2 linked regions of the Pseudophaeobacter arcticus DSM 23566 genome follow. The protein of the gene in region 2 binds, or shares a complex with, the protein of the main gene of each other region. Links are inferred from orthologs where the notes say so. Each region holds a gene or a part of one and is shown on either strand. Other genes may lie near its edges. The genes, in order: meaB and scpA.

Region 1 (15,209 bases), 240 kb from region 2 along the record:
CAGCTGGCGACAATCACCGTGATCGCAGCCGAAAGCGACACGCAGAAGGCGCGCATCGGGTTCAGCTTGGTGATCTGGCTGCCGACCATGCGGATCAGCTTGGGGCCAAACAGGAACAGACCAAAGGAAATCCCAAAGGCGCCAATAACCATGACCCAGGTGGGGATCGCCACCTTGGAGGCAAAGTCGCCAAACTCGGAGGCATGTACGATGGCAGCCAGCGGGCCAACCGCATTGGCCACATCATTGGCCCCATGGGCAAAGGACAGCAGCGCGGCGGAAATGACCAGCGGGATCCGGAACAAAACCTTCAGGGATTTGTTGCGGTTCTCCATGCCCTCGGACTGGCGCCGGATCAGCGGGGCAGTGATGACATAGGCCAGCGCCCCAATCATGGTACCGATCAACAAAGCCGTCTGCAGGTCAATCTTGATGATACGTTTCAGACCTTTCAGAGCCAGATAGGAGGCAAAGGCACCAGCCATGATGCCGACCAGAACTGGCACCCAGCGCCGTGCGGCGGCGATTTTGTCGTCCTGATAGATGATCTTTGCTTTGATCAAGGCCAGGAACAGGGCGGCGACAAGACCGCCCAGAAGTGGCGAAATCACCCAGCTGGCGGCGATCTTGCCCATGGTTGCCCAGTTCACCGCGGCAAAGCCAGCCGCGGCAATACCTGCGCCCATGACGCCGCCAACAACCGAATGTGTGGTGGAGACCGGCGCCCCAATCCAGGTGGCAAGGTTGACCCAAAGCGCCGAAGAGACCAGCGCGGCCATCATGGCCCAGATGAAAATTTCCGAGGTGGCGACCACCTGCGGGTCGATGATGCCCTTGGAGATGGTGGAGACCACGTCGCCGCCCGCCAGGAGCGCGCCGGCGCTTTCGAACACGGCGGCGATGACGATGGCGCCACCCATGGTGAGCGCATTGGCACCCACTGCCGGCCCCATGTTGTTTGCCACGTCATTGGCGCCGATATTGATCGCCATATAGGCACCAAAGACTGCAGCAGCCACCACGATCAGATTGGTCTGGCTTCCCCCAAAGAGCATGGCAGCCCCAAGGCCGGCCAAAACCATGAACACCAGGGCGATACCGGGGGCGACCATGGGGCGGGCGACATATTGGGTTGCGGATTCAAGGTGCGAAAACCGGTGCAAGTCCCGGTCAAGCGTTTCGTGGTGATTGGCGTCGTCTGATGGGGTGCTCACAATGATCGTCCCTTTGGCAGGCAGTTTGGGGACGCACTAAGTGAGCCCGCCGGATGAGGCAAGCTGAGCTGTCGTAAAAATGTCGCGCGCGTGTTACAATTGACGCAGGATTTCCTGCAGCTCGGGTTCGCGGACCAGATTTGCAGCCTCTTGCGCAGAAAACCATTTGCGCTGCCGTTGGTGTGACTCGGGGTAGGTATCTGACAGCTCTACGTCGCCAACTGTATAGACATAGGTCTGCACCGGGATCGGCAGGCCGGTCTTCAACTCTTTTTCATAGCTGAAGGCACCAATGGGCGCGCCTTCGACACGACCGTTTTGTACGCCAGCCTCTTCCCAGGCTTCCTGAAGGGCGGATTCACCGCCATCTTTGCCGTTGATTGGCCAGCCCTTGGGCAGGATCCAGCGTCCGGTGCCGCGACTGGTGATCATCAGAACTTCGGTTTCGCTGCTGGTTGTCCGGTGGCACAGGGCAGCAACCTGAACGCGCTTGGGGCGAAACAGAATAGGCTTGATCATTTCTTCCCAAGCCTGGGCGAGAATGTTGCTCATCTTGAACTGCCTTAATCGTAACTTTTTTTGGCAACAGTGCTGGTTGAGTGTGAGACATCACAGCCGCTGCGTTTTTCTTAACTGCCATTAAATTAGGGCTTTGTGGATAAAGTACAACCCTTCAACAGGTTAAAGTATAGCCCATTTACATGTTATGAGGCGCTGCCGCTCCAAAAACAGGCAATGCAGCTCCTGCCGCTCTGTGTGTGGGGGGGCGTGCCTGGGGGATAGGGCGGGGTCTTGATGCCTTTGCAAAGGCTGGGTTGACTCTGCAAAGGCTGGGGGGCTCAGTGACGAGACTAGGGTTTTGAATGGGCAAAAAGATGAAAACAGCACTGATTACAGGCGCGGCGCGCGGAATTGGCCTGGCCACGGCGCGGGGGCTGCAAGAGGCAGGATGGCGGGTCGCGCTGATGGACTGGGACGGGCCAGAGCTGGCAAAGGCGGCGGCCCAGTTGCCAGAGGCGCTGGTGATTGAGGGCGATGTCTCCAAGCCCCATGATGTGGCCGGGGCGGTTGCCGAGGTCACAGCACGGTTTGGCCGTTTGGATGGTCTGGTCAATAACGCAGGCGTGGCAGATTTTGGCCCGATCCGCGAAACGACATTTGAACGCTGGCGCCGGGTGATGGAGACCAATCTGGATGGCCCCTTTCTGATGACCCAGGGGTTTACAGATCTGCTGGCAGCTGAAGGCGGTGGTGCTGTGGTGAACATCACCTCAATCTCTGGTCTGCGGGCCAGCACGCTGCGGGTCGCCTATGGCACCTCTAAGGCGGCGCTGGCGCAGCTGACTCTGCAGCAGGCGGTGGAACTGGGAGAATTGGGTATTCGCGTCAATGGTGTTGCGCCGGGGCCGGTGGCGACAAAGCTCGCCATGGCGGTCCACAGCCCGGAGATCATTGCGGCCTACCACGATGCGCTGCCGCTGAATCGCTATGGCTCGGAGGATGAAATTGCAGCGGCAATCAATTTTCTGCTATCCGACAAGGCGAGTTTCATCACCGGCCAGATCCTGGCTGCCGATGGGGGCTTTGAGGCGACCGGTATTGGTTTGCCAGCGTTGCGGTCCTGACAGAGCGGTAAATTGTTTCATATGTTGCGCGCTGGCCTTTTGATGCGAGGCCCTGCCTCGCGCTCCGGGATATTTGAGGCCAAATGAAGAGGCGGCTGTTTTCATTTGGCCAGAAATATCCTGGGGGTGAGCGTCTTGCACGCGAGGGGGCAAAGCCCCCTCATTTGGCAGAGTAGTCCTGGTATCACCGGCGCTTTTTTGCCCGCAGGGTGGGGTCTTCTTGGGTGGGATCCTCGGGCCAGGGGTGGCGCGGGTATTGCGCGCGCATGTCTTTGCGCACGTCCGCATAAGATCCGGACCAAAACCCGGGTAGGTCACGGGTGATCTGGATTGGGCGCTGGGCCGGGGACAGCAGGGTGATCTTGAGAGGCACGCCGCCGATGCTCGGGTGGTGGGTGACGCCAAACAGCTCTTGCAGGCGCACCGAGATTTCTGGCGCCTCTGCACTATAGGTGATTGGGATCTTGCGTCCCAACGGGGTGGTGAAACTGCCCGGAGCCTCACGGTCCAGCAGTTGCGTCTGTTCCCAGGTGAGCGCGGCGCGCAGGGGCGGAACCAGGTCGAACTGTTTCCAGGCAGCAGAGGATTTGACCCCGCCGAGCATTGGGAGCAGCCAGTCTTCCAATCGCGCCAGCAGGCCCTCGGTTGAAAAATCAGGCAGGTCAAAGCCATCGGCGCGCAGCAGTTCAACCCGCGCCGCCAGCCGTGCCGCAGCCCCGTCGAGGCGCAGTCCGATGTCGCGCACCCCGTCGAGCATGGCAGCTGCGATCTGGCTCTCTGGTGCATCTTTCCACATGCGGTCTTCCAGGGTGATGGCGCCCAGGCATTCTTGTTGGCGGGCAACCACCCGCCGGTCGCGCTTGGACCAGTGGCAGTTGTCCTGCCAGGCAATTTGATCCCAAAAGAGATCGCGGATTTCACCTGGGGTGATCTGCGCGGCCATGCGCACACGGGCCTCGCGCGGGTTGCCGTCCGTGTCCAGCGCCACAATGAAGGGGGCTGCGGCCAGGGGATCGCCGGGGTCCAGCAGCACCCCCTTGCCGCCCGAGAGCACATAGCGCGGCTGATCGCCTTTGCGGCGTTGGCCAATGCGGTCGGGATAGGCCAGCGCGGCCATGGCGGCGGCCGAGAGGCGCTCTGCCCCCCTCTGAAGAGGAGGGCCCTGTTTTTGCAAACGGCGTGCCTCGCTGCGAATACGGTCCAGCACCGGATAGGAGAGCTGATAGGGGCGTTTGCGCTGAAAGCCCTTGGTATCTTTCAGGGCCTCCAGGCGCAGCGCCAAATCCGTCGGTGCGCCGCGCAGGGGATCGCGCTCGGCCAATAGCGCGGCCAGCTCGGCTGCCCTGGGGCCGGCGGTCAGCAGCATATGGCCCAAACGCGGATGCAGTGGCAATCGGGCAAGCGCCTTGCCGTGAGGGGTCATCTGACCGCGCCCGTCCAATGCGCCCAGCATCTGCAGCAATTTGCGCGCCTCTGCCATGGTGCCGCCGGGCGGCATGGTGAGAAAGGCGAGATCCCCTATATCTGCCCCCCAGAGCGCCAGTTCCAGCGCCAGACCGGTGAGATCCGCCGAGGCGATTTCAGGTGGGGGAAAAGCGGCCAGCGCGCCCTCTTCGCCCTTGGTCCAGAGCCGGTAGGCGGTGCCTGGGGCCACACGACCGGCGCGGCCCTGTCGCTGGGTGGCCTCGGCACGGGTGACCTTTTCGGTGATCAGCCGCGACATGCCTGAGCCGGGATCAAAGCGGGCGCGCCGGGCCTGCCCCATGTCGATCACCACGCGAATATCCTGAATGGTGAGCGAGGTTTCGGCAATTGAGGTGGCCAGCACAATCTTGCGCCCCGTGGTGGCGGGGCGGATGGCGGCCTGCTGGTCCTTGAAGGGCAGGGCGCCAAACAGCGGCTGGATCAGGCAATCGCCGGGCAAACGCCTGTCCAGATTTTGCGCCGCGCGGCGGATTTCGCCCTCGCCGGGCAGAAACACCAGAATGCCCCCGCCCATCTGCGCGCCCCTGGCGGTGTCGCGGCTGTCTTTTTCCGCCTGCACCACCAGATCGCAGAGCGCATCCAACCGGCGGGCCAGAGGGCCCAGCGGGCGCTCCAGCCAGCGGGTCTGCACCGGGAAACTGCGTCCCTCGGAGGTGACAAGCGGCGCCTGCATCAATGCGGCTACCGGGGCGGCGTCCAGGGTGGCGGACATGGCCAGCAGGATCAGATCATCGCGCAGCGCCTCTGCCACCTCCAGACACAGGGCCAGGCCAAGATCGGCGTTGAGGGAGCGCTCGTGGAATTCGTCAAAGATCACCGCGCCGATGCCGGGCAGGTCCGGGTCCGATTGCAGCATCCGGGTGAGAATGCCTTCGGTCACCACCTCGATGCGGGTTGCCTTGCTGGTCTTTGCCTCGCCGCGAATACGATAGCCGACGGTTTGGCCCACCGCTTCGCCCAGAGTTTCTGCCATGCGCTCAGCCGCGGCACGGGCGGCAAGGCGGCGGGGCTCCAGCATCACGATGCGCTGGGCGGTCAACCCGGCGCTGAGCATGGCCAGCGGCACCTTGGTGGTTTTGCCGGCACCGGGGGGCGCCTGCAGCACGGCGCGGCCGCCCTGGAGCAGGGCGGCAATCAGATCCGGCAGGGCGTCATCAATGGGCAGGCGTGGCATGGCGGGTTTTGTCATGGCCTGCTTATCGCCAAAGAGCGCGCCGGGGTCCAGTCTGCTGCACAATGGCCCCTGCGGCAGCTTCGCACTGGACAAGGGGTTCAGGCCTGCGTCAATTAGGGCGGAAATTTTGCGAGCTGTTCAATACTGGAGACCGGGCATGAAGACCGCTGAGCTGAGTGAGAAAATCCTAAGCGGGGATCGCCGGGCGCTGGCGCGGGCCATCACTTTGGTAGAAAGCGGCCGCGAAGATCACCGGGTTGCCGCGACCGAACTGTTGGAGCGCCTGGCAAAATCCGGGCGGCAAGCGCTGCGCATTGGTCTGTCGGGCACGCCGGGGGTGGGAAAATCCACCTTTATCGAAAGCTTTGGCATGATGTTGGTCGCCGAGGGCCTGCGGGTGGCGGTGCTGGCGGTGGATCCGAGCTCAGCCCGCACCGGCGGGTCTATTCTGGGCGACAAAACCCGGATGGAACATCTGAGCCGCCAGAAGGCTGCCTTTATCCGGCCCTCGCCGAGCCAGACCAATCTGGGCGGGGTGGCGCGGCGCAGCCGCGAAGCGGTGGCTCTGTGCGAGGCAGCCGGATTTGATGTGGTTCTGATTGAGACCGTGGGCGTTGGCCAGTCCGAAACCGTGGTGGCGCAGATGTCGGATCTGTTCCTGCTGCTGCTGGCGCCTGCGGGGGGCGATGAATTGCAGGGGGTCAAGCGTGGTATCATGGAAATGGCGGATATCATTCTGGTCAACAAGGCCGATGGCGATCTGAAATCCGCCGCCATGCGCACCTGTGCCGATTATTCCGGTGCGCTGCGGCTGCTGCGCAAACGTCCCCAGGATCCCGAAGGCTTTCCCAAGGCGCAGACGGTTTCGGCCCTCGAAGAGGCCGGATTGGACAGCGCCTGGGAGGATATGAAGACCCTGGTGGAATGGCGCCGAGAAAAAGGTCACTGGAGCAGCAGCCGCGCCGAGCAGGCGCGCTATTGGTTTGGCGAAGATGTGCGTCAGGCCCTGTTGGCGCGGCTCAAGACCCCCTGGGCGCAGGACCGCATGGAAGCCCTGTCGGATCAGGTGGCAAAGGGGGCGGTGTCGCCCACCGCTGCGGCGCAGGAATTGCTCGCAGGGCTTGGCGTTGCGGGCTAGGCCCCCCGCAGGCGGCAACAGCGCGGTTGTGGGCTCTGGCCAAGAGGGCGAGAAAGGCCTATAGATCCTTTGAAAATCACAGGTTGCAGCGGGCCTGAGCCATTTCATTGGCGGGGGGGCATAAAACCCCAGCATTTGGCTTGACCCTTGGGGCGATTCCTCCTAAACGCATCCAACCAGTTTTCGGGCGTTGCCTCTTGGCCGCGCCCTTTGAGATTTGCAGATGATTCGGGGGGTTCCTCGGGTGCTGCCCCAGATACGAAGGATGAACCTATGTCGCGCCGTTGCGAACTGACCGGAAAAGGCCCGATGACTGGCAACAATGTCAGCCATGCTAAAAACAGAACTCGTCGTCGGTTTCTGCCAAACCTGAACGATGTGACCCTGCAGTCCGAGACTCTGGGTCGTGGCATCAAGCTGAAGATCTCAGCTGCTGCGCTGCGCACTGTTGACCACCGCGGTGGCCTGGACGCTTTCCTGGCAAAAGCCAAGGACGACGAGCTGTCCACAAGCGCACTGAAAGTGAAAAAAGAGATCGCCAAGGCACAATCCGCCGAGGCTTGATCTTTGATCACATGAGAATTTGAAACGCCGTGCATCCGTGAGATGCGCGGCGTTTTGCCATTCAGGGCCAGGGCAATTTCACCTTGCAGCTCTGCTGCCGGATAGGCATATCATTTGCCATGGCACGATTCCTGCGGATATCTCTGGCCTTGATGCTGGCCCTGGTGGTGACCCTGACGGGGCATGTCTCGGCCAGTGCGCAGGGCGCCCGTGATGCCAGCGGGCAGATGGTGATTTGTTCCGGAAGTGGTCCGGTTACCATCTATGTCGATAAGGACGGCCAGCCGACCAAGGCGCCGCATTTCTGTCCGGACTGTGTGATGCATTTGCTGGATGCAGTTGCGGGGCCGGATGCTTTGGTGGTGCCAGCCTATGGCGGGCAGGCCTTTGACCGCCTTTTGGGGGCTGTGGGCTGCAGCCATTTGATGCGGGTTGCCGCGACCGCACGGGCGCCACCGCTCTGCACCTGATATCCCTGTTCGACGAAGGGTCTGATCACCTGGACGCCTGATCGGCTGAGGGTGTGCGGACTGCACAATCTACCCAAAATTTCCTAACCCTAAGAGAAAGGAGACAGAAATGTCCCTGAGATCCGTATTGTTTGCGGCGGTTGCCGCTGTGTCGGTTGCTGGTGCCGCGACTGCTGAAGGCGCCAAGATCATGGTGCAGGACCAATATGCCCGCGTGTCGGCAAAAATGTCCTCGAGTGGGGCGGCCTTCATGGAGATCATGAATATGAGCACCGAGGACGATCAACTGATCGACGCGCGCTCTGACATTGCCAAGCGTGTTGAACTGCACACCCATATGGAAAGCGGCGATGGTGTGATGAAGATGATGCATGTGGAGGAGGGGTTTGTGATCCCCGCCGAGGGCAGCCACATGTTGCAGCGCGGTGGGGATCACGTGATGTTCATGGGTCTGAACCGGGCGCTGGAACATGGCGATATGGTGCCTGTCACCCTGGTGTTCAAAAATGCCGGTGAGATCAGCATCGAAATCCCGGTTGACCTGGAACGTAAGCCGGGCCAAGGCGGCCATATGAAGCACTCTAACTAAGCGGGTGACATGACAGAGGGGGCGGGCGCGGCGTCAGGCTGCGCTGCAGCCCTCCTTCGCGCCCAAAGCCCGCCCTGGTGGCGGGCTTTTTGCCGCCCAGCATCTGTCCGCCAGTACTATCCCAGGACTTCCGCTACCCAGAGGGGCATGCGCCAGCGTCCCACAAGCCGTGTACCCAGTCACAACAGGGGACAAAACCTGGGTCAAGACTTCGGTCAAAATCCGAGGAAAATTCTGTTTGTCTGCCTGGGCAATATCTGCCGCTCTCCGGCAGCGGAAGGGGGATTTCGTGCCCTTTGCCCCAGCGTTGAATGCGACCCGCGGGGGCTGCCGGCGACCATGTGGGCGCGCCGCCCTGTGGGGCAATGCAGGGGGCCTTGATGCGGCGTGGCCTTGATGTCTCGGAACTGCAGGCGCGCCAGTTCAGCTGAGCGGATTTCAGCAATTTTGACCTGATCCTGGCGATGGATCAAAACAACCTGGACAGCATTGAGGCCCAGAGACCCGCGGGCAATCAGATCCCGGTTTGCCTGTTCACCTGTTTTGCGCCAGAGGCGGCACTGGATCATGTCCCGGACCGCTATTACACGCGGGATTTTGACGGCTGCCTTGACCTGATCGAACTGGCCGCAGCAGGGCTGAAGCGGGCTTTGACGGAGGGCGAAGGCTAGGCCCCCTAGGGAAAGCATGGCGTCCCTCCCTCCTGTGATGCAAAAGGCTCCACAGGGGAGCTGTTGTGAAATTGGTCACAGAAAGGGTCAGTTCAATTCGTCAAGCAGGTGGAAATCCTGTGCCAGCCAGGGCAGTTTGGTGATGGCTGGATCAACCATTTTACGTTTGATCAACCCCTGGATGGTTTGGGCAACGGTACGGGGCAACTGATCAGCCCAGTCCTTGCTGGCAAAGAGCGAAATCCGCCGTGCGGCCCGGCCAAAAGGCAGCGGAAAGGCGTCGATTTCATCATGAAACCGCGCCGCCCGCATATAGCCAAGCGGGGTTGTCACGGCCCAGCCAATATGGCGTGCGACCATGGCCATCAGCGCCAGGTGGGAGCCAATTTCAAACCGGTTTTCAAACGCGATTTGCTGCTGACTGATCTGCGCTTCGATTTGTTGCGAGATCAGCTGGTCGGCAGCATAGCGCAGAAAGGGCAGCTGTTCGAGCTGGCCCATTGGCGCCTGTGGATCGTGAATAAAGCCTTTGGGCGCAACAAGAATAAAGGGATCGCGGACCAGCGGAAATTCGATCAGCCCTTCCTGTGGCGCGTCCGTTGTGGCGGTAACAGCAAGGTGGATTTCACCCGCTTCGATGGTGCGCAGGATGTCATGGCTGGAGGCGGTAATCATCTTGAAGCGGCACTCAGTGAGGCTTTCGGCGAGGGCGGTCACCAGGCGCGGGGTCAGGTCGTTGTCAAAGTCGTCAATCAACCCGATGGAGAGCGCGGGCAGGTGGCTCAGATCCATCATCGACAGCTCGCTCTGCGCCAGGCGCAGCTCTGACAGAACCGCATGGGTGCGGGCCAGGAAATTGCGCCCGGCGGCGGTTGGCACCATGGGGCGGCGGCCGTGATCGACCAGATCCGTTCCCAGCGCCTTTTCAAGGTTTCGCAATTGTTGGCTGACGGCGGGTTGGCTCAGCCCCGTCACTTCGGCGGTCTGTGCAACGGATCCGGTCTTTGCCAGAGTTTCAAAAACCTCCAGCCCCCTGAGAGTGACCCCCTTGATCAACATGCCAACACTCCAAAAAACTATTATTTCAGCGTAGTTTCCCCAGAGCCTGTCGCTGGGTCAAGGGTGCCAATCTGGTCGCTGTTCCCCCTAAAGTAGTGCCAGGGACAGGCAAGCCATATTTGCCGGGCCTGACCCGTGATGGGTATAGGAGAGATGGTAACACAGAACAGGGATTTTGTTTTGTAAAATCTGTCTCTGGGCGCAGCAGGGCGGGATGCTGCGTCGCAGGGATCAAAACAGCCAAAGGACCTGTGGTGGTTAGCCGCAGGTTTTGGCCGCGGTGTCGCCAAAGAGCTTATAGCGCTCCCACAGCTGCTCATCGCGGCGGTTGCTGGATTGGCGCACGACCTGGGCCTGATGCGGATCGCCAAACCATTTTGACACGGTTTTGCGCTCAGAAGAGGTGAGCTGCACATTGGCCACCTTCTGGATGCAGCGGCACAGGGAGGGGCTGGCGGCAGAGCGATCAGAGCTGCGGCAAGCGCGTTCAATGGCCCCGGCCTGGGCGGGCTGCACCAAGACGAACTGCGCGGAGAAGACCTGAGCAGCCAAGACGGCACAAAGCCCCGCAGAGCGCAGGGAGGTGGGCAGCAATTTCATCAGATGTCCCTTATGTTTTAGCCCCGGATCGCATGTCCAGATTTGTGCGAATATGGCGAAAGGCGTGACGAGATTCAACATTGGTTAAAATCCATTTATAAATGCGCAGGATTTTGCCGGGTTTTGGTCTCGTGTTGAAGAGATGGTGAGGGGCGTGCCTAACCTAGGGGAAGGGCGGCGATGGCGCGGCTGATCCGCAGATATTGGGCTTGCAGCTAGGCCGTTGGCAGGTCGAGATCTTCGATCTTGTCCGCATCTGCCAAACTCAAATTCACCTTTGACTGTCGATTTGGATAAATAACTTCATCGCAGCATAGACGCGCGCTTGACCAAGACAAGAATCCAAATCATATGCCTGATCATGACTGATCTCGCCAAAATCCGCAATTTCTCCATCGTCGCCCATATCGACCATGGCAAATCCACCCTCGCTGACCGGCTCATCCAAGAGACGGGCACGGTGGAGGTGCGTGATATGAAGGCGCAGCTCTTGGACTCGATGGATATCGAGCGCGAGCGCGGCATCACCATCAAGGCCAATACGGTGCGTATTGAGTACAAGGCGGATGACGGCGAGACCTATGTGCTCAACCTCATCGACACGCCGGGTCACGTCGATTTTGCCTATGAGGTCTCCCGCTCGATGCGCGCGGTTGAGGGCTCGCTTTTGGTGGTCGACAGCACCCAGGGCGTTGAGGCGCAGACATTGGCCAATGTCTATCACGCCATGGAGGCCGACCACGAGATCGTGCCGGTGCTGAACAAGATCGACCTGCCGGCCTCGGACTGTGACCGTGTGGCAGAGCAGATTGAAGATGTCATCGGCATCGAGGCCACCGGCGCCATTCGGGTTTCGGCCAAAACAGGCGAAGGCATCCATGAAACGCTGGAAGCCATCGTCAACGAACTGCCCGCGCCAACCGGCACCCGCGATGCGCCGTTGAAGGCAATGCTGGTGGACAGCTGGTATGACGCCTATCTCGGGGTGATCGTTCTGGTGCGGATCATGGACGGGGTGCTGAAAAAGGGGGAGCGGATCAAGATGCTCTCCAATGGCACGACCCACCATGTGGACCGCATTGGGGTGTTCCGGCCTGCGATGGAAGTGATTGACGAGCTGGGGCCGGGCGAGATTGGCTTTCTTACGGCGTCAATCAAACAGGTGCGCGACACCCGTGTGGGCGATACCATCACCCATGAGAAAAAGGGCACCGACGCGGCATTGCCGGGCTTTAAGCCTGCGCAGCCGGTGGTGTTCTGTGGCTTGTTCCCGGTGGATAGTTCCGAATTTGAAGATCTGCGCGATGCCATCGACAAGCTGGCACTGAACGATGCCTCCTTCAGCTTTGAGATGGAAACCTCGGCGGCGCTGGGCTTTGGCTTCCGCTGTGGCTTCCTGGGCCTTTTGCACCTCGAGGTGATCCGCGACCGGGTGGAGCGCGAGTATGATATCGAGCTGATCACCACGGCGCCCTCGGTGGTCTATCATATCTATATGCGTGATGGGACGATGGTCGAGCTGCACAATCCGGCAGATATGCCGGACCTGACCCATGTGGATCACCTGGAAGAGCCGCGCATCAAGGCGACCATTCTGGTGCCGGACGAGTATCTGGGCGATGTGCTGAAGCTGTGTCAGGACCGGCGTGGCATCCAGCTGGATCTGACCTATGCCGGCAGCCGCGCCATGGCCGTCTATGACCTGCCGCTCAACGAGGTGGTGTTTGATTTCTACGACAGGCTCAAGTCGGTGACCAAGGGCTATGCCTCCTTTGACTATCAGCTGACGGGCTACCAAACCGACAATCTGGTCAAGATGTCGGTGCTGGTGAACGACGAGCCAGTGGATGCGCTGTCGATGATGGTGCACCGCGACCGGGCCGAAGCCCGTGGCCGCGCCATGGTTGAAAAGCTGAAAGACCTGATCCCGCGCCACATGTTCAAGATTCCAATCCAGGCGGCCATTGGTGGCAAGGTGATCGCCCGCGAGACCCTGTCGGCGATGCGCAAGGATGTGACAGCCAAATGTTATGGCGGCGACGCAACCCGGAAGAAGAAACTGCTGGAGAAGCAGAAGAAGGGTAAGAAAAAAATGCGTCAGTTCGGCAAGGTCGACATCCCGCAGGAAGCGTTTATTTCAGCGCTCAAAATGGACAGCTGAGCACCGGTCCGGGCTTGCTCGGCTATCGCTCCGGGGGAGCGATTGAGGCGCGAAGGTGCGGCCTCGTCAGTGGCATTTTCAATGCAAGAGAGCGGCAGCGGTTGGTGTCGTCAATTTGCGAACTCCCCCGAACGTTTTGCGTTGAAAGCATAGCCATACTCAACAGATCAATACGGGGCATTTGTCCTGTTCTCTGGTCGAATTACTAGGGCGAAACTCTGGCGTTCACCCCTTGGCTGTCGGGCTTGAGCTGTTCCTGATTTGCCCTAAATTTGTGCTTGCGGATCATAGGTTACGCGCTTCAGGCGTTTCTTGCGTTAAACGCGCGCAACACTCCCCAGATCCCGCGAGTGTTTTTGACTTCGGTCAATGCCGTAGCATTGACCTTGGCTATGGTGGCACAACGCCGCTGATTTGGGAGGGTTAGGCATGGACTTTACAGAACGCAAGCAAGCACTTGAAGCGCGCAGGGTGGCTCTGGCCGGGCATTTGCGTGAGGTCGAACACACTCTGGACGCACCGATGCCAAAAGACTGGGAGGATCGCTCGTCTGAGCGCCAGGGGGATGAGGTGCTGGAAACGCTGGGTCTCAACGAGATGGAAGAGCTGCGCCAGATTGATGCAGCACTGGCGCGTTTGGTCGAAGGCTCTTACGGCTACTGTCAGATTTGCGGCGATGCCATCGCGGAAAAGCGCCTGGATCTGATACCTGCGACACCGTTTTGCAGCGGCTGCGCCTCCTGAGGGATGCCGCTACCTTGAGGGGCTGACGGGTGTTTCTGTCAGGGTTCTGTGTGTTTGGCAGCGGGACAGCGGCCTTGGGTGGCTTTTCATCCGGCAGGGAAGGCGGTAAGGCGGGGGAGACTATTTCTCTTGGAGGGTTTCCCCATGTCTTGTGAATTGTGTTCTGCCGAGGGTGCGACCCGGTTTTTTGCTGTTGTCGGTGGCCCTGAAGAGGCTGGAGTGCAGATCTGCGACACCTGTCAGACGCAGATTGAGGGCGAGCTGGAGCCAGATCACTGGCGCTGCTTGGCCTCGTCCATGTGGTCACAGGAACCCGCAGTACAGGTCCTGGCGACACGTCTCTTGGCGCGGCTTGCGACTTATGATTGGGCGCGGGATCTGGCCGATCAGCTGTGGCTGGATGATGAAACGCGGGCCTGGGCCGATAACGAGGCCAGCGGTGGTGGCCATGTTGACAGCAACGGCGCGGCGCTTGCAGCAGGTGACAATGTCGTCCTGATCAAGGATCTGCCGGTCAAAGGTGCGGGCTTTACCGCCAAGCGGGGCACTGCGGTGCGTGGCATTTCGCTGGTGCAGGATAACCCCGAGCATATCGAGGGCCGTGTCGAAGGCCAGCGGATCGTTATTTTGACCAAGTTTGTGAAAAAGAAATAGGTGCCATGGCAACAGGGGCTGCAATTCACCCGCAGCTTCACTATGGGCCGTTGCCGTATGTGGAGTGATATGGCACAATTCCTGTAAACAGACTGAACAAAAGAGTTTAGCTTATGACTGACTTTGCCGAACGTCGCCGCATGATGGTTGACACACAGGTCCGTCCTTCGGACGTGACCAAATACCCGATCATCGAAGCTCTGCTTTCTGTTGCGCGTGAGGATTTTGTCCCCGTCGCGCAGCGTGAAGGGGCTTATGCGGATCGGAATATGGATCTTGGGGGGCACCGCACCCTGATTGAGGTCCGTACCCTGGCAAAGATGCTGGATGCGCTGGATATTCAGCGCAATGAGCTGGTGCTCGATGTGGGCTGCGGGTTGGGGTACTCCACCGCTGTTGCGGCGCAGATGGCCGAGATGGTGATTGGCGTCGAGGCAGATGAAACCATGTTTGCAGAGGCGCAGGCGCAACTGTCCGAGGCTGGCGCTGACAATGCGATTGTTCACCTCGGCCCGCTTGCGGAGGGCGCTGCTGAACATGGCCCCTATGACGTCATCATGGTGCAGGGCGGCGTCGAAGAGTTGCCTGCGACGCTGCTGGAGCAACTCAAGGATGGGGGGCGTATTGCCGTCATTTTCATGAGCGGCGCGCTGGGCGAGGTAAAAGTTGGCTATAAGCAGGGAGGCCAGATCTCCTGGCGCTTTGAATTTAATGCGGGCGCCGAAATCATGCCTGGATTTGATCGGGCTGCTGCCTTTTCTCTGTGAGGCCGGGGTAAAGATGCCAGGCCGGATAAGGGGCCAAATGATGCCAGGCCAAATAAGGAGCCAAATACGGGGCCATGTTTTGGACCTGGTACGGTGGGCTTAGTCTGTTACATCCTGGGGCGGAAAGCGCTGTCAGGATTTGCCTGTCAGGATTTGCCTGTCAGGATTTGCCTGTGATGTTGCACTCAGATCCAATCGCGCTACATGACGCGAGGGACATCAAGACTGGCAGCCCCTACTGCAGGTAGGGGTTGAACCATAACCAAACTCCCGCGGCTGGCGGCGCGGCAAACG
Region 2 (15,264 bases):
GAAACCCTGCCCAAGGCCTTTCGGGATCTGCGGGCCTTTGCGCAGACCCATTTCCCCTCGCTCTTTACCGAAGGCAGCCGGGCGCAACAGACCATTGCCTCAATTGTTGGCACATTGCAGGGCAAAGGAATTGAACTGGTTGAGGGCATCGCCGGATCCGCAGCTTCGCTTCTTAATGTATTGGTATTGTTTATCATTGTTCCAGTGGTTGCCGTCTATCTGCTGCTCGACTGGGACCGGATGATTGCCCGTGTGGACGAGCTGCTGCCGCGCGATCACGCCCCGGTCATCCGCCGCCTGATGGCGCAGATCGACGCGGTTCTGGCCTCCTTCATTCGGGGCATGGGCACCGTCTGCCTGATCCTGGGCAGCTACTATGCCATCACGTTGATGATTGTTGGCCTCAACTTTGGGCTGGCGGTGGGCTTCATTGCCGGGATGGTCACCTTCATTCCCTACCTTGGTGCGCTGATTGGTGGCGCATTGGCCATTGGGCTGGCCCTGTTCCAGTTCTGGGGCGACTGGTGGTCGATTGGCATCGTCGGCGCAATCTTTGCCTTTGGTCAGGTGATCGAAGGCAACTATCTCACCCCCAAGCTGGTGGGGAACTCCGTCGGATTGCACCCGGTCTGGCTGTTGCTGGCTTTGTCGGTATTTGGCGCCCTCTTTGGCTTTGTTGGCATGCTTGTTGCCGTCCCTCTGGCCGCCGCGCTTGGGGTGGTTGCGCGTTTCCTGGTTGAGCAGTATCTCGACAGCCGATTGTACCAGGGCCTGGAACACCCGGCACTGCAGCAGAAAGACGAGTCCTGATATGGCCCAGCAACTCAGCTTTGATTTGCCCGCCAAGACGGCTCTGGGGCGGGACGATTTTTTTGTCGCCCCCTCCAATGCCATGGCCGTGGCACTGTTGGATCCTTCGTTTCACTGGCCCAGCGGCAAACTGGTCCTGACCGGGCCTGCCGGCTCTGGCAAGACCCATCTCGCCCATGTCTGGGCCAGCCAGACCGGTGCCAAGATCCTGCAGGCCGGCGACCTGCAAGAAGACCAGGTGCCAGACCTGGCGCAGGCTCCGGTGGTGGTGGAAGATGTCCCCGCCATCGCTGGCAATCGCGACACCCAGAATGCCCTGTTCCACCTGCACAATCTGGTTCTGTCCAATGGTCATGCGCTGATGCTGACCGGGCGAGCCGCCCCAAATCTTTGGCAGCTGTCACTTGCAGATCTGCAAAGCCGGGTGCAGGCCGCTACCCATGCAGAGCTGCAAGCCCCAGATGATGCGCTGCTCGCTGTGGTTCTGGCAAAACTGTTTAACGACAGGCAGGTAACGCCAAAACCTGATGTCATTCCCTATCTGGTGGCACATATGGATCGCTCCTTTGCAGCCGCCGCTGTCATCGTGAACCAACTTGATAGCATGGCCCTTTCCGAAGGGCGCACTCTGTCGCGGCCACTAGCGGTCAGGCTGATGTCACAAGAACGTCCAATTGATCTGCTACAAGTAACCAAAAATGTCGCATATAGCGGCGATTGACCAGACTCCGGGCTTGGCCCATCGTGACGCTGTACCGCAGAATTTATGAGGCGACTATGACCGCAGACAAGGACCGCCCCACCCCTGATTGGGGCCCTTTTGGTCGCCCCGTTTTTGAAGACCCCAGCGCCCGCGCCCTGTCGCGTGTTGGTGTTGTTGACGTCGGCTCCAACTCGGTTCGTATGGTGATCTTTGACGGCGCCGCGCGCAGCCCGGCCTATTTCTACAACGAAAAAATCATGTGTGCCCTGGGCGCAGGCCTGTCGGAAACGGGCAAGCTGAACCCCAAGGGACGCGTCAGGGCGCTGGCAGCGCTGCGCCGGTTCCAGCACCTGGCCCAAGGCATGGGGCTGCCGGGGCTGTCGGTGGTGGCCACAGCCGCCGTGCGCGACGCCGAGGATGGTCCGGACTTCTGTGCGGAAGTTCTGCGGGAAACCGGGTTAAAGATATGGGTCATTGATGGGCGCGAAGAGGCCCGGCTTTCAGCTCAGGGTGTCTTGCTGGGCTGGCCTGGGTCTTATGGGCTGGTCTGTGATATTGGCGGCTCCTCGATGGAGCTGGCCGAAATCCATGACGGTGAGGTTGGCAAACGCGTGAGCTCATCACTGGGGCCGCTCAAGCTGCGCGATATCAAAGGCGGGCGCCGCGGGCGCAAGGCACATATATCGTCGGTCATGAAGGAACTGAGCGCCGAAATGGGCCAGCAGACTGACCGGCTGTTTCTGGTCGGCGGCAGCTGGCGTGCCATTGCCCGCGTTGACATGTTGCGGCGTGGCTATCCGTTACGGGTTTTGCACGAATACCGCATGACCGCGCGGGATGTCCGTGAAACCCTGAAATATATCGATACCAACGACATCGAAGAGCTGCGCGCCGCCTGTGGCATCTCCAGTGCCCGGATGGTGCTGATCCCCTATGCGATCGACGTGCTGTCGCGATTGGTCAAAACCTTCAAGCCCAAGGATATAGCAATTTCCAGCTACGGCATTCGCGAGGGCCTGCTCTATGAGCAGATGCCGCAGCGGCTGCGTAACCGGGATCCGCTGGTGGAATCCTGCCGCTTTGCCGAGTCAAAAGACGCGCGTCTGCCCGGATTTGGCAAAACCCTTTATGAATTTGTCACCCCCCTGTTCAGCTCTGGGCCGCAAACCCAGAAACGCCTGATCAAGGCGGCCTGCCTGCTGCATGATGTCAGCTGGCGCGCCCACCCGGACTATCGCGCCGAAGTCTGTTTTGACAACGCAACCCGCGCCAATCTTGGCGGCTTGAAACATTCCGAACGGATCTTTCTGGGCCTGGCCCTGCTGCATCGCTACCGCAACAAGAGACAGGGCACCGCCTTTGAGTATCTTTATGATCTCTTGGACGAAAAGGGCCAAAAGGAAGCGGAGATCCTGGGCAAGGCCATGCGTTTTGGCGCCATGCTGATGGTCAGCGAGGATGGCGACATCGGCACATTGAAATGGCAACCCCGCAAACGTCATCTCTGTTTGGAGCTCCCCGGTGCCTCGGAAGATTTGTATGGCGAGGTGGCCGAGAGCCGTCTAAAATCCCTGGCCGAGGCATTGGAGGCCGAGCTTAGCGTCAAAATCACCAAGTAGGGCCAGATGACGTGGCCACGCGCCAGCTCTCCTTTTGGAGCGGTGGCATGTAGGGGGAATCACAGATCTGTGGATCCGTCGCCCGCCCCCTCAGAGGCCCCGCCTTCAGGTGTCTCGACCTCTGGTTCATCTGGTTTGCGGCGGATAATGATATCGCCATTGGGTAAGATTTCGGGCGCCTCATAGCGGCTCCAGTCTTCAACCTTGTCAGCGATTTCAGCCAGTGCCGGCCCCATTTCCGCCAGGAAGCTCTGCATTGAAGGCCCAATCTGGGACATCAGCCCTTCCAGCTCTTGCAGGGAGGGCGCCATTTCTTCGCGCAGCCCTTTCCAGAATAGCTCAGCCCCGCGCTCCATCAGGCTGGAGCCATCCTGCCTGTCTTGGGGCTGCCTGTCTTGGGGCTCACTGTCTTGGGGTTCATTTGTCTGCGCAACAAGGGGGAAAGCCATCAGGGAACAGGCAACAGAACCGGCAATAAGGGCGGGGGCGAGAATATGTTTCATGTGGTCAATATAGTCTCTCTGTGTAGGATTTTAAGTCAGCTCAAGGTCCAGCGAGACCGGAAAATGATCCGACGCCGCCAAGAGCGCCTCCCGCAGGGGAATGTTGTCATAACATTCGGCATCCTCAAACGGGTGCCAGATGCGCCAGCGCGGCGCATAGGCCTCCAACCCGTGGGAGATCATGATATAATCAAGAAGAGCGCGAAGATAGCTCTTGGTCTCTGGGTTATAAAACCGCGAGGTCGAAGGCAGCACGGTCTCGCGTGGTTTCAGCAGGCGCTGCGCATGAGGATCGGTCAGCTCGCTACCCATGACAATCTCAACCGAGGATTTTCCAAACAGGCGTTCATATTCGTCCAGCCCCGGCCCGTCATTGAGATCCCCCATGACAATCACATGTTCGCCGGCCTCAATGTGGTCTGTGACACGCCGGTGCAGCCAGATCGCCTGCGCCAGCTGCTTGCGCCGGTTGGCAATGGCAAGCCGCACCACGTCTTTGGCGTTATCAGCCCCATGCGGGGCCTTTGATTTCAGGTGCGCACCGATCAAACGCAGAGCCACGCCCTCTTTGGTACTGACCCGCAGCTCTAGCGGTGGCTTGGAAAACCGGACCCGGTCCATCCGGTCATCCACATCCAGATCAATAAGAAAGCTCTTGTCAAAGCCTGGCGTCTCTTGGCTGGACTGGGGATCGACCTCGACGGTCAGCACAGTTGGATCATAAAGCAGTGCAATCTCTTGATGGGTCTCTGTGGCAAAGCCGGAAACGGCAATGTTGGTGCGCAGACCTGCCTCTGCCGCAAAGCGTTCCAACGCCCTGGTACAGCGCTGTTTTCGCCCGGTGTTTGGCGCCTCGACAACCATCACCGCATCCGCATCCAGGCGTTGCAGCACATGGGCAATTCCCCGGCCCTGGGTGTAGCGATCCACGCCATAGCGCCCAGAGGGTTTACCATCGAGCATCAAGTTATCCGCATCGTCAAACAGATGCGCGAACCATTCGATATTATAGGTGACCAGGCGCATGTTTTTCGCATCCATTGATCTGATCCCAGGCCCGGTTGATATCAATCATGCGTTTTTCTGCCAGTCGGACCGCCTCTTCCGGCACGCCGCGCCCGATCATTGCGTCCGGGTGGGTGTCACGCACCAGTTTGCGCCAATGTTTGCGGATCTCCTCGCGCGGCATATCCGCAGGCACCCCAAGCACCGTATAGGGGTCCTTGGGCGCATCCGGGACAAACCGCGCCCTGAGCGCCTGAAACTGCTCTGGCGTCTGGCCAAAGATCCGGCTCACATCCTCCAGAAACTCGTTTTCACCGGGATGATAGAAGCCATCCGCCATGGCGATATGAAACAGGCCCTCCATCAGATCGCACAGCGTGCTGCTGTCTGCGGCAAACATCCGTTGGATACGGGCCGCATAGTCCTGATATCCGGCGATATCTGTCCGGGCCATATCAAAGACCCGTGCCGCACCGGCCTCATCGGCTTGGGCAATCTGGAACACTTCGCGAAAAGCGGTGACCTCATCCCGAGTGACCTGGCCGTCTGCCTTGGCCATTTTGGCACCCAGAGCAACCACCGCAATGGCAAAGGCCACCGACCGCTCTGGCGGGGTTCGCAGACGGTCAAAGACGTCCGCAAGGCTTTCACCCTTCCCAAGCGCAGACAGCGCATCTGATATTCTGGCCCAAAGCGACATATCAAAACCCTAGCGTTAAACCCACCTGATGTCAGTGCTGCCCGCCCGGTACAGACATAAATCACCGGCGAAGTGGCAAATCACTGCCGATGCCGCCCATATTTAGCGCAACATGCGGCGACCATGTGGTGTGTCGAACTCCGCCTCAAACCCCACGGGGCCAACTTCAAAACTGATCCGCGGATCAGACATTGGCACCGCCGCCTGCAGAGAGCCTGCCTTGGGGTGGGAAATCACCAGGTGGTGAAGCCGGCAGCCCTGCTGTTGCAGCGCTGGTGCCGGATGGGCCGAGTGCCATTCAATCAGCGCCGGGAACATATTGTCATAGGGTAGGATACCGTCCGCCGGCACCGCCATATCCCACTTCAATTCCCCCCGCGTCAGCGAGACCGGCGCCCCTGCCCCCTTGGGCAGATTGGCCAGTTGCGCGGGCAGATCGGTGCAGCGGCAAATCCAGTTGCTGATCCGGGGCGAGCCGGAGAACCGGTCGAGATCAAACCAACAGGGCCGCCGCTGGGGGGTGGCCGTCGGATCAATGGCGATGGCTTCGAGATAGAGCCCATCCGCCAGCCCAAGCAGGGAATTGTGGGTGCCAAACATCGCATGCTGTCCGCCCGGCTGCAGGGCGACCCCAAGCGCGTCTTCCACATGACTCCGCGCCTCTTCCAGAGTTGCGCCCGCGACGGCCAGATGATCCAGTTCCATCATGCTCTCCTATTTTGGCCACACCCTAGCCGGCCCTATGTGACATTCAAGCGCAAAGCTCAGGCTGCCGCCGTTGGCAGATCTTCATACTCTGGAAACCATAAGGTACTGCCAGCGCTTGAAATCTGATCTGCACACCATGAAATTAAGGGGGCTTTGGGCATGGTGGGGGCATCAGATCATGGTGAGATCATGGAGCGCCCTCTTCTTTGTCCGTGCCTAAAACACGTCAGGGGACGTGGTAATTTGTGAACGAGGTCGAGGAGGTCACCTGATGCTGATCCAAGGCGCAATGAGCCAGGAACTACTGTCGAGCCTGAATAGGAAATCGACAAAGATGAATGGTGAGCAAGCGGAAAAGCTCGCAGCCTTTCTGTCCAGTTTCGAGCCCAACAGGCTGTTGGACGCCAATGCCCGTACAATGATCATCCAGATCAAAGAACAGGGTCAGGGCAACGGGAAAAATCTCGACTCTGCCCTGGCGGACTCTGGCAGAGACGTAAACGACCTGGGCGCGCGGACTGGCTCAAACGGACCCGTGGCACCGGAACGTCCTTTGCCGCCTCAGGAAAGGCAGGGGATCGCAACTGTTGACGACGATATTGTCGAGCTGATCGCCGCCACCGTTGAGGACTATGATGCAACCAGTGAAGATGCATTGAGTTTAGGAGAGACCGTTTTGGCGGCCTTGGAAGAGGCCGGGTATGACAATTCGCAACCCGCCATCGACTTCTACGCGTAACCCCCCCCAGCAGCCGCAGACCATAGCTGTTGCGTGTTGCAAAACCTCGGAACGCAAATGGGCGCAGGATCCCCCACGCCCATAAATTTGATGACCAGGATAGTCGGCATATCCAGCCGCTTTGACTGGATTGAAACCTACCCCTGTCAGCTGCGCGCTGCGCGGATCAGTTTCAGAACATCCTGCGCGGCCTCGGGGATATTGGTGCCGGGGCCAAAGATCGCCTTGACGCCATTGTCATAGAGATACTGGTAATCCTGCTGCGGAATAACCCCGCCGCAAATAACCAAAATATCCTCGGCGCCCTGGGCTTTCAACTCCTGCACCAATTGCGGCGCCAGGGTCTTGTGGCCGGCGGCCTGGCTGGAAATGCCAATCACATGCACATCATTGTCGATGGCATCCTGCGCGGCCTCTGCGGGTGTCTGGAACAACGGGCCTACATCCACGTCAAAACCGATATCAGCAAAGGCTGTGGCGATCACTTTGGCGCCCCGGTCATGGCCGTCCTGGCCCATCTTGACCACCAAAAGACGAGGTCGGCGCCCTTCTTCTTCGGCAAAGGTTTCGATGCTTTTCTGGATCGCGGCAAAGCCTTCGTCGCCTTCATAAGCCGCACCATAGACACCCGCCAGAGTTTTCACTTCGGCGCGGTGACGACCAAATTCTTTCTCCATCGCCATGCTGATTTCTCCAACTGAGGCCCGCATCCGCGCTGCCTCGACGGCAGCCTCCAGCAGGTTTCCACCATTCTTGGCCCGATTGGTCAACTCATCCAAAGCCGCCTGACAGGCCGCCTCGTCACGCTCGGCACGCATCTTCTCCAGACGGGCAATCTGGCTTTCACGGACCGCGACATTGTCCACATCCAGGATGTCGATCGGGTCTTCTTTTTCCTTGCGGTATTTGTTGACGCCAACAATCACCTCTTCGCCGCGGTCGATCATCGCCTGACGCCGCGCGGCGCTTTCCTCGATGCGCAGTTTCGGCATACCCGAGGCCACGGCCTTGGTCATACCGCCCATTTCCTCGACCTCCGACATCAGCGCCCAGGCCTTGTCGATCAGCTCGTTTGTCAGGCTTTCGACGTAGTAGGATCCGGCCAGCGGGTCGACCACATTGGTGACACCGGTTTCTTCCTGCAGCACCAGCTGGGTGTTACGGGCAATACGCGCCGAGAACTCGGTGGGCAGTGCGATGGCTTCGTCCAGCGCATTGGTGTGCAGCGATTGCGTGCCCCCCAGAACCGCCGACATCGCCTCATAGGCGGTGCGGATCACGTTGTTATAGGGGTCTTGTTCCTGCAGGGACACGCCCGAGGTCTGGCAATGGGTGCGCAGCATTTTTGAACGGTCAGACTTGGCGTCAAATTCGGTCATGACGCGATGCCACAGGGTGCGCGCCGCCCGCAACTTGGCAATTTCCATAAAGAAATTGGTGCCGATGGCAAAGAAGAAGCTGAGGCGACCGGCAAACGTATCGACATCCATCCCCGCCTCGGTGGCGGCGCGAACATATTCGCGACCATCGGCCAGAGTATAGGCCAGCTCCTGCACCAGATTGGCGCCGGCTTCCTGCATGTGATAGCCGGAAATCGAGATCGAGTTGAACTTGGGCATCTCATTGGATGTGTATTCAATGATATCCGAGATGATCTTCATCGAAGGTTCAGGCGGATAAACATAGGTGTTGCGCACCATGAATTCCTTCAGAATATCGTTCTGAATGGTGCCTGCCAGCAGCGCTTTGTCATGGCCCTGCTCTTCGCCCGCAACGATAAAGCTCGCCAGAATTGGGATCACTGCGCCATTCATGGTCATCGAGACCGAGACCTTGTCGAGCGGAATACCGTCAAACAGGATCTTCATGTCCTCAACGGAATCGATGGCCACGCCGGCCTTGCCGACGTCCCCGACCACACGTTCGTGATCGCTGTCATAGCCCCGGTGGGTCGCCAGATCAAAGGCCACAGAGACACCCTGCTGACCGGCAGCAAGGTTGCGGCGGTAAAAGGCGTTGGATTCTTCGGCAGTGGAAAAGCCCGCATATTGCCGGATGGTCCAGGGACGTCCTGCATACATGGTGGCCTTGACGCCGCGGGTGAAAGGACCAAAGCCAGGCAGCGTGCCCATATGCGGCAGATCTGCGGTGTCTTCAGCGGTATAGAGTGGCTTGACCTCGATACCTTCGAGCGTCTTCCAGGTCAGGTCTTCGAGTGGGCGGCCACGGAGCTCTTTTTCAGCCAGAGCCCGCCAATCGTCTGTCTTGCTTGTCATTGGGTCTTCCTCTTGTCACATCTGTTTGGGGCAGGTTTAGTCCCGCCACCTGGTGTTCTGGATCCTGGAGCAGCTGCGCCAGCCCATCGGCGCCGGCAGTCAGCCACATCAGATCATCAGCATAATTCTCGCGCAGCATGGCGCATTGTGTCTCGTCAAAGGGGCGCCAGCGCCCCTCTCCTGCGGGCAGATCCTGGGCCGCATTTGTCAGCAGATGGGCCCGCAGATCTTCCAGCCGCAAAGAGGCGTTGAGACGTACCCGTGCATAGCTGCGGGGGGCGTCACAATTGCTCAGCAGCTCCAGTTGCAATTCAGGGCGGCCGCCAAAGATCTCGAATGGCAGGACTTTGATCTCAACCCCGGGCATGGCGCAGGCAATATCGGCAATCACATCACGCCAGCTGCGGCTGCTCTCGGCCAGGTTCTGCAATTGCAAATACGACGGGACGCGGTGACCACGGGTAACCGCATAGGTCAAGGCCGAGGTCCAGTAACTTTCCAGGCTGCGAATATTAAGCGCCACATAAGAGATCTGCCCATCAAAGGCTTCGGCGTAGCGTGCCATCCGCTCTCCGACGCCACTATAGAGATCACCGAGACGCAGATTGGTGCGGGTGCTGCCAATGAGGTTTTCATCACTGACAATCAGATGCTGAATGCCGCGCTCGCGGCTGTGGTTCAGGTTCATCCTGATCCGCCCCTGCGCCCGTTTTGCCAGCGCCTGAGAATTGACCACCGAGACCGTTGGTAAAACGCCGTGAAACAACCCGTTGCGGGTGCGGCGCGGTCCCCAGAATCCAACCCCCTGCAGTTCGAGCTCCGCCGCATTCTGGCGCAGGTATTCCTGAAAAGAGGTCGTGGCACAGCGGTGTGCCCCAAGATGAAGACAGGTTTGCATCGCATTTCCAATTCTTTGGACAGTAGGCACGTTTCGTACCCCTGAAAAGGGAGTCTGCGTCATCATCGCCCACAGACCCTCTCAAAGCGATTAACAGGCATGAATTTTTTTCTAAAAACAGACCGATTGACCATCGCATTTATGCGCCATGCGCATATATTGAGGCCAACAGGAGAGATTATGAAACCAATCCTAGCCCTTGTTTTGTCGAGTTTTCTTCCATTTGCCCCGGCGGTGTCAGCCCAAGGCTCAGAGCCAGAGCCCCCCATGCTTGTCCAACCCGGAGAAGAGGCCGATCTGGCCAGTTTTCTGTGGCACAAGCGCCCAATTGTTGTCTTTGCCGACAGCCCAGAGGACCCCCGGTTCAAAGAACAGATGGCCCGATTGACCAGCGAGGCGGAGGCCTTGTTGGAGCGCGATGTCGTGGTTCTGACCGATACCACCCCCAAACCTGCCTCAGCTCTGCGCAAGCAGTTACGCCCGCGTGGGTTCATGTTGGTTCTGGTGGGCAAGGACGGTGGTGTGAAGCTGCGCAAACCACATCCCTGGACGGTACGCGAGCTGTCGCGCAGCATCGACAAGTTCCAGGATCGTTTACAAGAAGTCGAAGACCGGCGCGAGAACTGAGATTTATCCCGTTGCAGCGCGAAAATTTGCGCACCTAGCCTATAGGTTAGCCGTTGCTCCGCACATAGATGACCGCCTTGGCCTGTCCATCCACAATCATGATACCGTCCCCTTCGGGAATAAAGGCCATGCGCGATGTCGGGTTCATGATCGCCTGATGGTAGATGGATTTGACCAGCTCGCTCATGCAGTTGATCCCGGCCAGGCCGGAGTTGAGCACGCTGATCCCATGCGGCAGATCGCGCGACATGATCGCCTCGACCAGCGCATTGGGGGATTTGCCGCCAACCTTGAAAACCACCGGCTGCCCCTCTGCCAGCATCTTGAGACCAGTGTCCACCGAGCGCGCAGTGCCCAAAAGCGAGGAGATGCGCGGGCTTTCGGTGTGAAACACCGCCGCCGTGCAGGTGCCATTGGATTCGAAGTAGTAGGTATCGCCCAGAGTAACCCATTCGGAGAGTTGAGCACGCAGCTCCTCTTCCTTGTCCAGCGCGCAGCCGGGCAGAAGAACCAGTGTCGAAATCAAAGTTACTGCCAGTCGAAACATGTGCCACCTCGCAAGACCCCAATGGGGTTGGTCTCGCACAGAGGTCTGAAGATTTGGTGCATAAAGCTGCACGGCACGAGACAGAGGCAGGCTCAGCGCGACCAAAAGGTCGCAGCTGACACCCAGATTTCGCGGCCAGAGCACCCTGCCCCGCCCGTGAAATCCAGCTTATGCCTGCCCCGGTGATCACTCCTCAAATTCCATGATCACCTCGTCAACCGCCAGGCTGTCGCCTGCGCTGGCGTTGATCTTGGCAATCACGCCCTTCCTCTCGGCGCGCAGGATGTTTTCCATCTTCATCGCCTCGACCGAACACAGGGTCTGACCTTCCTGGACCTCATCGCCAACTTCGACATTAATCTTCACGATCAGCCCCGGCATCGGGCAGAGCAGCAGTTTCGAGGTATCCGGCGCCACCTTTTCCGGCATCAGTTCGGCCAGTTCGGCCTGACGCGGCGTGCGCACATGCACCTTGAGATCGGCCCCCCGCGACCGAATGCGGAATCCACCAGAAATCTTGCCCACTTTCAAAACCAGCGGGGCGCCATCGACATCAATTGTCGCCAGCTGATCACCCGGTGTCCAATCGCTGGCGATGCGCATGCTGCCGCCATCCTGGAAGGTGACCGTGGCCCCCAGTTGGTCGGCCTCAATGCTGACCGGGAAGCTCTGCCCCTGCAGGGAGACAACCCAGTCGGAGCCAACGCGGCGTTCGTGATTGTCCATCCGGCCCGACACCCGTGTGCGGCGAATTTCGGCAACCCGGTGCATCGCAGCCGCCGAGGCCGCAATCCGGCGCAGCGCCTCTGCAGGCAGGTCAACACCAACAAAGCCTTCGGGATACTGTTCTTCGATAAAGGCGGTGGTCATGGCGCCCTCAATAAAGATCGGGTGATCCATCACCGCCGACAGGAAAGGCAGGTTGTGACCGATGCCTTCGACCTCAAACCCGTCCAGGGCATTGCGCATGGCCTCGATTGCCTGATCGCGGGTGGGCGCCCAGGTGCAAAGTTTGGCGATCATCGGGTCATAATACATCGAGATTTCGCCGCCCTCATAGACGCCGGTATCATTGCGCACCGCGATGCCCGCGCCCGCAGGCGCATCCCCCTGCCATTTGCCATTGTCCAGCAGCGGGCCACCCGACAGCTCAGCTGGGGGACGGTAGCGGGTCAGGCGGCCAATCGAGGGCAGGAAGCCCCGATAGGGGTCTTCGGCATAAAGCCGGTTTTCAATCGCCCAGCCGTTCAGCTGCACATCGTCTTGCGTGATTGTGAGCGGCTCGCCATTGGCGACCCGGATCATCTGTTCCACCAGATCGACGCCGGTGATCAGCTCGGTCACCGGGTGTTCCACCTGCAACCTTGTGTTCATTTCAAGGAAGTAGAAGTTCTTATCGCCGTCCACGATAAATTCCACGGTCCCGGCAGAGGCATAGTCCACCGCCTGCGCCAGGGCGACAGCCTGTTCGCCCATGGCTTTGCGGGTGGCTTCATCCAGAAAGGGGCTTGGCGCCTCTTCCACAACCTTTTGCTGGCGACGCTGGATCGAACATTCCCGCTCGCCCAGGTAGATGCCATTGCCATGGGCATCGCAGAGCACCTGAATTTCGATATGGCGCGGTTGCGTTACAAATTTCTCGATAAATATCCGGTCATCGCCAAAGGAACTTGCCGCCTCGTTCTTGGAAGACTGAAACCCTTCGCGGGCCTCTTCGTCGTTCCAGGCAATCCGCATGCCCTTGCCGCCGCCGCCAGCAGAGGCCTTGAGCATCACCGGATAGCCGATCTCGCGCGAGATCTTTACAGCCTCCTCGGCGTCTTCGATCAGGCCCATGTGGCCGGGAACGGTGGAAACACCGGCTTCCTGCGCGATCTTCTTTGAGGTGATCTTGTCACCCATTTTCTCGATGGCACCAACGGGGGGGCCGACAAAGGCAACGCCCTCGGCCGCCAGGGCCTCAGCAAATTTGGAGTTTTCCGACAGGAAGCCATAGCCGGGATGAACCGCCTGGGCACCGGTTGCGCGGATCGCCTCCATCACCTTGTCGATGACAATGTAGGACTGGTTGGCAGGAGGCGGGCCGATATGCACCGACTCATCGGCCATTTGCACGTGCAGGGCCTGCTTATCTGCATCCGAATAGATGGCAACAGTTTTGATACCCATCTTGCGGGCAGTCTTGATAACACGGCAGGCGATCTCGCCCCGATTCGCGATCAGGATCTTTTCAAACATTGGCAGTCCCTTGTTCTTTTGTATGCCGGAATGCAAAACGCCGCAGGCGAGCTCTTGGCTCGCCTGCGGCGTTTGCGTGAATAGCTGCTGTCGCCCGAACGGGCTGACAGATCAGTGAAACAGATGCAGTAGTCGCCCTAGCAACGGCCGGGGTTTTCCTTGCAATAGATAAGATTGGCCGCTGTGCCGACCGCAGCCCCGGTGAGCAAATGCCCCCCCAGCAAAGCCGATCCGACGGCCCCCGCACCGGCGCCAAAGGCGACTTGTTCGCCCGTGGTGTCGCCACAGGCAGACAGGGCCGTGAAAAGCCCCAGCGCAGATGTGTAAAGGATTGCCCGCATAGTATTATAACTCCTTTTTGTGGAGAGATCTGCTCTCGCCACCAAGAACCAGCTACCAACCCATCGGGCAAGAGGGCATCGTGCAACCCGGCAAAATGAGCAGCCGCGCGCCCAAAGGCCGCAACCTCTCGGCGGGCTTTCGCCGTCGCCCCGCTACCGCGCGCGACATCAGCATCCATTCCCCAGCCAAGCAACCGCTCAGACAAAAGGGCAAAGCCCGCACCCCGACCAGCAGCGACAGGATCCATGCCCTGCCCTCCCTGGTCATCTGCGCGCGGCTTTGCCCCAATCATCACAGATCCTTACCTTCAAATGCATCCGGGAAAGTCCGCTGTGCCAGCTCCACATCAAGAACCAGCAAAGCCTCGTAAGAGGCCGGGTCAAAAGGGTCTTCTGCGGGGAGAACTTCGCGGCCAAAAAGCCAGCTCAACCGACCGGCATCCAGATTACCCCGTTCAAAGGGCTGGTCGCCAAAGTGCTGCAACAATGCCTGCATAAAGGCGGCATCAGCGCGTCGGTCCGCCGGTTTGCGATCCCGGAACCGTTCGCGTCTGGTCAGTTCGGTTACCCCCTTGGGATTGGGGCGACGGACGATAAATTGAAAATCTGTTCCTGGCAAACGGCCAGGGAACCCTCGGTGCTTTAGCATGATGGTGCCTCCGATCCGGCACCCCGAGGGACGGCTGGGGCCGGCCACAGGGCCGGACCCCATGTGTCGTTACTTGTATTTGCCGGTGTATGTTGGCTCAACCGAGATGGGCTCGGGCTCAACCACAACGAACTCTTCTTCACGGCTACCACAGGCGGTAACCATCGCCAGCAGACCTGCCAGCGTGATAAACTTGATGCTCTTGGACATTTCTGTCTCCTGAATGTGTTTCCGAGACCGCCAGAACCTGATGCCCTGTGCAGCCTCAACCTCAATTTGCGAAGGGTACAGTGACCTTTCGCGCCAAGGATAGCCGGATTGCCGGTAAAATCACATCGAAAACCACCCCACACGGGGGGCTGTGGCCGCAAAGCCGCAAAACACCGCCGATGACAAGAGCGAGCCGCAAGATGTTGTAGAGACATCAGAAAGCCTCCCAAATGCAGCGGCCTTCGTCAGGACGATAGGCTTCAAAAAACTGGGTTGCCTCGGGGTCCGGGGTGCCAAATTCCACAGGCCGGTCCGAAAAGGAGATCACCACCATGCTGGGGGACAGATCATGCTGGCGCAGATAATCCAGCGCCAGCGAGTCGCAGAGATAATCCATATCCGCAGCCCTGCTCTGGAAATCCGCACCCACCTCTGCCCCCTCCGGCGCCTGACGTGAAATGCCGGGGACAACAAACCGGAACCGCGCCCAAAGCGCACCTGGGCTGTCGTCCAGCAAGACTTCCGACAACAGCACCTGCTGCCCCGAGGGCACCGCCACAGGGACAAAGGCCCCCGCGAGCTCCGCCTCCTCGGCCTGAAGGATCTGAGCCGCAAGCAAAAGAAACAGGGCACCGCCAAGCAAAACGTTTTGTACAGGTGGGAATAGGCAATCACCAAATCCGCAACCCCA

Evidence for each region.
Region 1: the proteins of scpA (region 2) and meaB are in contact, whole or in part, in a crystal structure (PDB 8DPB), measured with the Methylorubrum extorquens proteins. The link is inferred for Pseudophaeobacter arcticus DSM 23566 from one-to-one orthologs. Residues at the interface, in SOR27001.1 of Methylorubrum extorquens: Glu577, Glu578, Asn579, Asp580, Gly581, Arg582, Arg583, Arg585, His596, Ala604, Ser605, Ala608, Asp609, Gly611, Phe612, Asp613, Val614, Asp615, Ile616, Gly617, Pro618, Leu619, Glu625, Arg628, Gln629, Val631, Glu632, Asn633, Asp634, Glu661; in SOR26638.1 of Methylorubrum extorquens: Arg20, Ala21, Ala24, Arg25, Thr28, Ser32, Arg33, Arg34, His37, Thr98, Gly99, Gly100, Ser101, Ile102, Leu103, Lys106, Thr107, Ala110, Ala113, Ile114, Asp115, Arg116, Ala118, Phe119, Ile120, Arg121, Pro122, Pro124.

What each region holds. Positions count from the first base shown.
Region 1 is NZ_KI421507.1:2,534,070-2,549,278, reverse strand. What follows is about bases 4,701-7,645. They hold meaB (methylmalonyl Co-A mutase-associated GTPase MeaB), read left to right. Parts: upstream 4,701-5,655; coding sequence 5,656-6,636; downstream 6,637-7,645. Other genes in these bases: ARCT_RS0116525 (hypothetical protein), read left to right, coding at 7,320-7,645; rpmB (50S ribosomal protein L28), read left to right, coding at 6,910-7,200; hrpB (ATP-dependent helicase HrpB), read right to left, coding at 4,701-5,498. Also shown: ARCT_RS0116555 (inorganic phosphate transporter), read right to left, coding at 1-1,214; ARCT_RS0116550 (NUDIX hydrolase), read right to left, coding at 1,308-1,766; ARCT_RS0116545 (SDR family NAD(P)-dependent oxidoreductase), read left to right, coding at 2,090-2,839; more of hrpB, read right to left, coding at 3,024-4,700; more of ARCT_RS0116525, read left to right, coding at 7,646-7,670; ARCT_RS0116520 (copper chaperone PCu(A)C), read left to right, coding at 7,780-8,259; ARCT_RS0116510 (LysR family transcriptional regulator), read right to left, coding at 9,018-9,989; ARCT_RS0116505 (hypothetical protein), read right to left, coding at 10,248-10,589; lepA (translation elongation factor 4), read left to right, coding at 10,951-12,750; ARCT_RS0116495 (TraR/DksA family transcriptional regulator), read left to right, coding at 13,180-13,494; ARCT_RS0116490 (PhnA domain-containing protein), read left to right, coding at 13,639-14,148; ARCT_RS0116485 (protein-L-isoaspartate O-methyltransferase family protein), read left to right, coding at 14,262-14,915. UniProt on the Escherichia coli protein: Binds and hydrolyzes GTP. Likely functions as a G-protein chaperone that assists AdoCbl cofactor delivery to the methylmalonyl-CoA mutase (MCM) ScpA and reactivation of the enzyme during catalysis.
Region 2 is NZ_KI421507.1:2,296,152-2,311,415, forward strand. What follows is about bases 6,499-9,498. They hold scpA (methylmalonyl-CoA mutase), read right to left. Parts: upstream 9,064-9,498; coding sequence 6,934-9,063; downstream 6,499-6,933. Other genes in these bases: ARCT_RS0115285 (hypothetical protein), read left to right, coding at 6,499-6,787; ARCT_RS0115295 (hypothetical protein), read right to left, coding at 9,026-9,498. Outside these bases: ARCT_RS0115250 (AI-2E family transporter), read left to right, coding at 1-810; ARCT_RS0115255 (P-loop NTPase family protein), read left to right, coding at 812-1,531; ARCT_RS0115260 (Ppx/GppA family phosphatase), read left to right, coding at 1,588-3,132; ARCT_RS0115265 (hypothetical protein), read right to left, coding at 3,192-3,635; ARCT_RS0115270 (endonuclease/exonuclease/phosphatase family protein), read right to left, coding at 3,666-4,661; ARCT_RS0115275 (molecular chaperone DjiA), read right to left, coding at 4,642-5,340; ARCT_RS0115280 (VOC family protein), read right to left, coding at 5,443-6,045; more of ARCT_RS0115285, read left to right, coding at 6,320-6,498; more of ARCT_RS0115295, read right to left, coding at 9,499-9,961; ARCT_RS0115300 (DUF4174 domain-containing protein), read left to right, coding at 10,142-10,588; ARCT_RS0115305 (hypothetical protein), read right to left, coding at 10,635-11,135; ARCT_RS0115310 (acetyl-CoA carboxylase biotin carboxylase subunit), read right to left, coding at 11,322-13,373; ARCT_RS0115315 (hypothetical protein), read right to left, coding at 13,511-13,714; ARCT_RS0115320 (hypothetical protein), read right to left, coding at 14,007-14,363; ARCT_RS28410 (hypothetical protein), read right to left, coding at 14,433-14,573; ARCT_RS0115330 (DUF6497 family protein), read right to left, coding at 14,788-15,216. UniProt on the Escherichia coli protein: Catalyzes the interconversion of succinyl-CoA and methylmalonyl-CoA. Could be part of a pathway that converts succinate to propionate.